Regions from separate parts of the Leclercia sp. genome, predicted to be linked through region 1. Evidence: predicted binding sites of a transcription regulator. Region 1 holds the regulator's gene; the other holds the start of a gene.

Region 1 (4,284 bases):
ACCGCGTTCGAAGGGAAATCCCTGGAAGAGATCGTGCGCACGTCCGAAGGCGGCGTGTTTAACAACGCCGCTCAGGTGTGGAACCACACCTTCTACTGGCACTGCCTGGCACCCAATGCTGGCGGCGAACCCACGGGTGAGCTGGCTGCGGCCATCACTGCTGCGTTCGGCAGCTTTGCGGAATTTAAAGCGAAGTTTACCGATGCTGCGGTGAAGAACTTTGGCGCAGGCTGGACCTGGCTGGTAAAAGAGGCAGACGGCAAACTGGCGATCGTCTCTACGTCTAACGCGGGAACGCCGTTAACCACCCGCGCGACTCCGCTGCTGACCGTCGACGTCTGGGAACATGCGTATTACATCGATTACCGTAATGCGCGCCCGAATTACCTCGAGCACTTCTGGGCGCTGGTAAACTGGGAATTTGTGGCGAAGAACTTCGCGGCATAATGAAAACGCCGAAGGGAACTCCTTCGGCGTTATTTTTATTCGGTGGCGCAAACCGGCTCAGGTTGTTTTCGCCCGGAGGCAAAGACCAGAATAAGTCCCAGGGCGGCGATAATGGCCCCCATCACCGGTACGAAGCTGTAACCCATCCCGCTGGATATCACTGCCCCACCGGCTGCCGCACCCAGCGCATTGCCCAGGTTGAAAGCACCGATATTTACAGACGATGATAATCCCGGCGCATCGCTTGCGACGCGCATGACGCGCATCTGCAGCGGCGGTACCACCGCAAAGGTCGCCATGCCCCATACCACCATCGCCACGGCCGCGCCCACTTCATTACGCGCCAGCCAAGGGATCGCCAGCATGATGACAATCAGCAGCAGTAAAAAGCCTTTCAGGGTGCCGCTCACGGACTTATCCGCCAGCTTGCCGCCCAGATAGTTGCCGATGGAAAAACCAACGCCAATCAGCACCAGCATGGCGGTGATAAAGGCCGGGGTCGCCTGGTTGATGTCATGCAGCACCGGGGCAATATAGGTATAGAGGGTGAACATCGCGCCAGCGCCGAGGACGGTGGTCAGCAAGGCAGATAACACCTGCGGACGCAGCAGAACCGCCAGCTCTTTGCGCACTTCCGGCTTTTCGCCCGCCCCACCCGCAGGTAAGGAGAAGAACAGCGCGATCATCGAGACGACACCCAGCAGCGCGGTAGCCAGGAAGGACATCCGCCAGCCAATGACTTCGCCCATCCAGGTTGCGGCAGGCACGCCGCCAATATTGGCGATGGTCAGGCCCATAAACATGGTGGCGACGGCGCTGGCCTGCTTGTGTTTCGGCACCACGCTTGCGGCCACTACCGACCCGAGGCCAAAGAAGGCACCGTGGTTCAGGCTGGTGAGAATACGCGACAGCATCAGGGTGGTGTAATCCGGCGAGAGCGCCGAGAGAACGTTACCCACGGTAAAGATCGCCATCAGAAAGATCAGCGCGTTGCGGCGTCCGCGATGGGACAGCAGGAGGGTCATCAGGGGCGCGCCCACCATCACGCCGATGGCGTAGGCGCTGATCAGCATGCCTGCAGCGGGAATAGAGACATCCACGCCCCGGGCAATAACCGGTAGCAGGCCCATCGGGGAAAATTCGGTGGTACCGATACCAAAGGCACCAATGGCCAGGGCCAGCAGCGGAAAATTGATTCTCATACTTCAACTCCAGACACCGTGTCGTCAGGCGACACAGAACAATGAAGGCGAAAGCATGACATCAATCACAAAAAATGAGAAGTTAACAATTTAGCAAAAGATTTTTGCAGGGCGCGTAACAATAAGCGAAAAGGAACGAGGGAGAGCTGACCTCTCCCGCATCAATCAGTGCAGTGCCGCAGTCAGACCGCTGGCAACAATCAGACTCAGAACAATAATGGTAGTAATCAGCGAAAACTTAAGATCGGTACTCATCAATTTTTCTCCTTTTAATCACCCTACGAAGAGTGAGCTTGCTCATTTTTACACAGTTGAGGGTAAAAATCTTGCAGGATTTAGATTGATATCGGTTTTTGCTCTTCCCCTTTGGGCCAAGATAAGACAAAATTCCACGCTAAATTTATTAGCGTACCGGCCATTGACCCCCTCCTGACGTCCTGTGTCGTTTTCCCGGCGTACCGCAATTCAAATTGCGCAATTAGGGCGAGTGAAGGCAAACGTTTACCTATTGGTTTTTCAGGAGCTTAGATATGGTCTGGAGTGACATCTGATGGCAACAATTAAAGACGTGGCGAAACGCGCAAACGTTTCCACTACAACCGTATCACATGTTATTAACAAAACCCGCTTTGTCGCGGAAGAGACCCGCAACAACGTCTGGGCGGCCATTAAAGAGCTGCACTACTCTCCAAGCGCCGTGGCCCGTAGTCTGAAGGTGAATCACACCAAATCGATCGGCCTGCTGGCGACCAGCAGTGAAGCGCCCTATTTTGCGGAAATTATTGAAGCGGTAGAGAAGAACTGCTTCCAGAAAGGCTACACCCTGATCCTCGGCAACGCCTGGAACAGCCTCGAAAAACAGCGGGCCTATCTGTCGATGATGGCGCAAAAGCGCGTCGACGGTCTGCTGGTGATGTGTTCCGAATACCCGGAACCCCTGCTCACCATGCTGGAAGAGTATCGCAATATTCCGATGGTGGTGATGGACTGGGGCGAAGCGAAGGCCGACTTTACCGATTCGGTGATCGATAACGCCTTTGAAGGCGGCTACATGGCCGGTCGTTATCTGATCGAACGCGGCCACCGCGAAATCGGCGTGATCCCGGGGGCGCTGGAGCGCAACACCGGTGCCGGGCGTCTGGCGGGCTTTATGAAGGCGATGGAAGAGGCATTAATCACGGTGCCGGAAAACTGGATCGTGCAGGGTGACTTTGAGCCGGAGTCCGGCTACCGCGCCATGCAGCAGATCCTCTCCCAGAGCCCGCGTCCAACCGCCATCTTCTGCGGCGGGGATATTATGGCGATGGGTGCGCTCTGCGCCGCCGATGAGATGGGTCTGCGCGTTCCGCAGGACGTTTCGCTGATCGGGTATGATAACGTGCGCAACGCCCGCTTCTTTACCCCGGCGCTGACCACCATCCACCAGCCGAAAGATTCGCTGGGGGAGACCGCCTTCAATATGCTGCTGGACCGTATCGTCAATAAGCGCGAAGAGTCCCAGTCCATTGAGGTACATCCGCGCCTGATTGAACGCCGCTCCGTCGCGGATGGTCCGTTCCGCGACTACCGCCGTTAATCCTCTCCGGGAGCCAGCATCTCTGGCTCCCGCAGCCACTCCCGGTTCATCGTTTCACTGTCTCCCAGATAATCCAGCAGCCAGGCCAAAGCCGGCGACATATCGTTTTGTTGCCAGGTCAGGCAGCACGCCGCATCCGGGAAGGGATTTTCCAGCGTTAGCTCAACCCACTTGCCGCTGTCGATCCACGGTCGGGCAAAATGCACCGGCACCATCCCCACGCACAGGCCGGCCGAGAGGCAGGTGGCCGACGATTCCCAGTCGGGTGTAACAATCCGCCGCTGGTTGTCCAGCAGCCAGGTGATGCGTTTCGGCAGCGAGCGGGAGGTGTCTTCGCGCACCAGCGAGGGCCAGTTGCGCAGGGTATCATCGCTGAGCGGCCCTTCCATGGCGGCCAGCGGATGATGGCTGGCGACCACGCAAATCCAGCTCAGCGTGCCCATATCACGAAACGCATAGCGTCCCCCGACCGGGATCGCCTGGGTGGCACCTATCGCCATCTCCACCCTGCCGTCCGCCAGCGCGTCCCAGACGCCGTTAAAGACCTCCTGCGAGACCCGCAGCTCGACGTCCGAAAAGTGGCGGTAAAAATCGACAATCATCTGCCGGGTGCGCTCGGGGCGCACGATATTATCCACCGCAATGGAGATATGGCTGCGCCAGCCGTTGGCGATCTGCTGACACTGTTCGCGGGTGATCTGCATTTTTTTGATAACAGACCGCCCCTCTTTCAGAAACCAGGTCCCGGCGGGGGTCAACTCCACGTCGCGATGACGCCGTTCAAACAGCGGCACCGCCAGCCACTCCTCCAGCTGACGCACGGTATAGCTGATGGCGGACGGAACGCGATGCAGCTCCTGCGCTGCTCCGCTGAAGCTGCCGTTACGCGCGACGGCATCCACCACTTCAAGAGAATATTCTGACCACATTTTCTGCCTGCAAAATTTTTGAACGCAACCGCCAAATATTAGCGTTTCACAAGCGGGTTTGCACTCCCTACACTCAGCGCCTACCCATACCTGCGCCCAAACGGAGAATAGAACAATGACACCCGGGAAA
Region 2 (4,284 bases), 850 kb from region 1:
ATAGTCATTTTCATCGTGGAGGTAGTCCAGTACCTCCGGCTGTGAGCGGGTATCGTCGCGCAACCAGTAATAGTTGTCGATACGCGTGTCACCGTGCGCGGTGAGAGCGTGCGGTATGCGTTGGGCTTTAGGTGGCATGTCAGTATGATTCTTTTACGTTTAACACCCTATAAGGTTGGCAAAACATGCGCACGATGCAAGCGAAACGGGATACCCTGGGGTAAAAAGTTAGCCGGGGAGCGCCTGTTTTTGCTGGCGAATATCCTGCTCAATCCCCTCCCGGACCTCGGTCGGGATTTTCAGCGCATCGCCCAGCGCATCGAGATAGCTACGCTCCATAAAGTGATCGATATCGATCGCCGCACAGCTCAGGAAATAGAGTTCCAGCGCTTCCTCTTCATTTTTGATCCCCTGCGCCAGACGCTGTGGATCAAGCGGCTGCTCAATGGCCTGGGCCACCAGCGCTCTGCCCTGCTCCTCCACGCCCGCTTCCCGCAGCTGCTGCTCTATAGCGGTGCGCTCCTGGTCGTCAATGTGGCCGTCACTCTTCGCCGCAAAGACCAGCGCCAGGATCAGCCTTTCGCTGCGCACATCCAGCGCCGAGGTCTGCTGACCAAACTGCGGTTCACCCTGATGGGCAGCGCGCACCTTATCCTTGTATTTATTCCACAGCACGGTGCCGGCAATCGCGCCGCCGCCCGCCAGCAGGGCGCCGGTGCCGTATTTCGCCAGCAGCTTACGCGAGGTTTTGTTCGCCACCAGCAGCCCGGCAAGACCGCCAAGCGCCCCTGGTGCGAGCATTTTGCTCAGCCCTTCACCCGAGGTAGATCCCGTTTTCTGCCCAAGTAGAGACTGCAATTGATTCAGCCAGTTTGACATGATTTCCCTCACTTAACGGTGGATGAATCTCACAGCCTAAGCGAGGGGATGTCAGGAAATGTCTGCCGCGACAAAAGAAGCGAAAATTCACTTTTTCGGTGACAGGTACTGCGCGCTGCCCGCTTTACAGTCCACTTTAACCTGATAGTGAATATCGGTGTTTTTACCGCGCACCGTCAGCGGGACGGTCCAGCGATCGTTTTCACCCTTCACCTCCTTCGGATTGATCCACGCCACCGGGTCGGCCTGGCCGAGGGTCTTTTGATCGTCGGCCCAGCGCACGATGCGGTTTTGCAGATAGTCCCGCTTCACGCTGGCGGCAATGCCCTCGGCATCCTGGCCTTCACAGGCTGGAAACTTCACGGTTTTCTCATCGGCTGCCTGCGCCGTCAGGCTGGCACCCAGCAGCGCCAGCGCCATTACTACCCCTGTTCTGTTCATTACGATCTCCTGTATTGGCTCCCCAAAAGCATGGTCGAAAAATGTGGCGATGCAAATAACCGCCTGTCGGCGCAGCTGATTTCCGCGAAGCAAGACAGACGCAAACGTTTTCGTTTATACTGCGCGCAACTTTTTCAGGGGGATGATTATGACTCGTTTAGGAACTGCGCTGCGCCCGGCAGCGACGCGCGTAATGTTGCTCGGCTCCGGTGAACTGGGCAAAGAGGTGGCGATTGAATGCCAGCGTTTAGGGGTTGAAGTGATCGCCGTCGATCGCTATGCCGATGCCCCGGCCATGCACGTAGCCCATCGCTCGCACGTGATTAATATGCTCGATGGCGACGCCCTGCGCGCGGTGATTGCCGCCGAAAAACCGCACTTCGTAGTGCCGGAAATCGAAGCCATCGCCACCGATACCCTGCTGGCGCTGGAAGCCGAAGGCCAGCGCGTGGTGCCCTGCGCCCGCGCTGCGAAGCTGACCATGAACCGGGAAGGCATTCGCCGCCTGGCGGCGGAAGAGCTGGCCCTGCCGACGTCAAGCTACCGTTTTGCCGACAGCAAGCACGATTTCCTGCAGGCGGTGAATGAGATTGGCTACCCGTGCATCATTAAGCCGGTGATGAGCTCCTCCGGCAAGGGGCAGAGCTTTGTACGCAGCGCCGACCAGCTGGATCGGGCCTGGGATTACGCCCAGCAGGGTGGCCGCGCAGGCGCCGGACGGGTAATCGTTGAGGGCGTGGTGAAGTTTGATTTTGAGATCACCCTGTTGACCGTCAGCGCTGTCGATGGCGTACACTTCTGCGATCCGATTGGCCATCGCCAGGAAGATGGCGACTACCGTGAGTCCTGGCAGCCGCAGCAGATGAGCCCTCTGGCCCGCGCGCGCGCCGAGGAGATCTCCCGTAAAGTGGTGCTGGCTCTGGGCGGCCACGGTCTGTTTGGCGTCGAGCTGTTTGTCTGCGGCGATGAGGTGATTTTCAGTGAAGTCTCTCCACGTCCGCACGATACCGGCATGGTAACCCTGATTTCCCAGGATCTCTCCGAGTTCGCCCTGCACGTTCGCGCCTTCCTTGGCCTGCCGGTCGGCGGCGTGCGTCAGTATGGCCCGGCGGCGTCGGCGGTAATCCTGCCGCAGCTGACCAGCCAGAACGTCACGTTTGATAACGTCGATGCCGCCGTAGGCGCGGGCCTGCAGCTGCGTCTGTTTGGTAAGCCGGAAATAGAGGGTTCGCGTCGCTTAGGCGTCGCGCTGGCGACAGGCGAAAACGTGGAAGAAGCGGTAGAGCGGGCGAAACAGGCCGCTGCCAGCGTGCAGGTTGCAGGATAAAAAAAACGGGCCTGTCGGCCCGTTTTTATCGCGTTTGATGTATTTCGTAGCCCGGGTAAGGCGAAGCCGCCACCCGGCAAAACACCATCTTACTGCTGCGCGCCTTCTACCGCTTCGCGCGCCAGCTTAGTGATGCGATCCCAGTCGCCCGCTTCCAGCGCATCCGCGGGAACCAGCCAGGAGCCACCGATGCACAGCACGCTTTTCAGCGCCAGGTAGTCACGGTAGTTCGCCGGGGAGATACCACCGGTCGGGCAGAAACGCACGTTGGCGAACGGACCTGCGATAGCCTGCAGCGCTTTGGTGCCGCCGTTAGCTTCCGCCGGGAAGAATTTGAACTCTTTCAGACCGTAGTCCAGACCCAGCATCAGCTCCGATACGGTGCTGATACCCGGGATCAGAGGGATGGAGCCTTCGGTTGCCGCTTTCAGCAGGGGCTCGGTCAGACCCGGGCTGATGGCGAACTGCGCACCGGCTTCGGTGACTTCAGCCAGCTGCTGTGGGTTCAGCACGGTGCCCGCGCCGATGATGGCTTCCGGCACTTCTTTGGCGATGGCGCGAATGGCATCCATTGCACAGGCGGTACGCAGGGTGACTTCCAGGACGCGAACGCCACCGGCAACCAACGCTTTCGCCATCGGTACAGCGTGTTCCAACTTGTTAACCACGATAACCGGCACTACCGGGCCAGTTTTCAGGATTGCTTCTGCACTTGTTTTCCAGTTTTTCATCAGAGTTTTTCTCTCGCCAGATCGATAATTCTTGTCGTCTTAAAACGTAATACAGGTCGCGCCCTGCTCTGCGCCGGAGAGGTTCTCGCGCAGCGCACTGAACATTTCGCGTCCCGTGCCCACGCGCGATGCGCTCAGGTCAGGAATATGTGGCTTACGTGCGGCAAGGACCGCCTCATCCACCAGTAAGGTCAACTCGCCGGTCTGACCGTTAACGCGGATGATGTCGCCATCGTACACTTTTGCCAGCAATCCACCGTCGTAGGCTTCCGGGGTGACATGGATGGCAGAAGGCACTTTACCTGATGCGCCGGAGAGGCGTCCATCGGTTACTAACGCAATTTTGAAACAGCGGTCCAATAATACACCAAGTGGCGGCATTAGTTTATGTAATTCTGGCATGCCGTTCGCTTTTGGTCCCTGATGACGGACCACGACCACGCAGTCTTTGTCCAGCAGACCGGCTTCGAAGGCAGGCAACACGTCATGCTGGCTCTCGAACACCACTGCCGGAGCTTCGATGATCTGGTTTTCCACCGGCACCGCAGAGGTTTTCATGACTGCCCGACCCAGATTGCCGGTCAGCACCTTTGTTCCGCCGTGGTGAGAGAAGGGCTTATCAAAGGTGGCGATCACGCTATCATCCAGCGAAGCATGCGCCCCTTCACGCCAGTCCAGCTCGCCGTCGTTCAGCCACGGCTCCAGGGTGTAACGCTGGAGGCCGAAACCGGCCACCGTGTTGACGTCCTCGTGCAGCAGGCCGCCTTTCATCAGCTCGCGCATCAGCACCGGCACACCGCCCGCTGCCTGGAAATGGTTAATGTCCGCCGGGCCGTTCGGGTAGAGACGGGTCATCAACGGCACCACTTCAGACAGGTCAGAGAAATCGTCCCAGTTGATCAGAAT

What was found. Region 1 encodes PurR, which represses purine synthesis genes. Its sites were predicted from a motif close to CANGCAAACGTTTGCNTG; they were not measured.
Region 2: purT (formate-dependent phosphoribosylglycinamide formyltransferase) is a predicted target of PurR. The motif match lies at 1,418-1,435, and genes of this name have one in related genera.

Annotation. Positions count from the first base shown of each region.
Region 1 covers NZ_DAIQCE010000001.1:1,367,597-1,371,880, forward strand. Annotated here, with positions in the region: gene sodB (superoxide dismutase [Fe]) at 1-447, shown strand, start outside; gene V7Q49_RS06405 (MFS transporter) at 483-1,649, opposite strand; gene cydH (cytochrome bd-I oxidase subunit CydH) at 1,815-1,904, opposite strand; gene purR (HTH-type transcriptional repressor PurR) at 2,200-3,225, shown strand; gene punR (DNA-binding transcriptional activator PunR) at 3,222-4,154, opposite strand; gene punC (purine nucleoside transporter PunC) at 4,270-4,284, shown strand, end outside.
Region 2 covers NZ_DAIQCE010000001.1:519,344-523,627, reverse strand. Annotated here, with positions in the region: gene ptrB (oligopeptidase B) at 1-138, opposite strand, end outside; gene V7Q49_RS02355 (tellurite resistance TerB family protein) at 229-879, opposite strand; gene yebF (protein YebF) at 967-1,320, opposite strand; gene purT (formate-dependent phosphoribosylglycinamide formyltransferase) at 1,469-2,647, shown strand; gene V7Q49_RS02340 (bifunctional 4-hydroxy-2-oxoglutarate aldolase/2-dehydro-3-deoxy-phosphogluconate aldolase) at 2,737-3,378, opposite strand; gene edd (phosphogluconate dehydratase) at 3,418-4,284, opposite strand, start outside.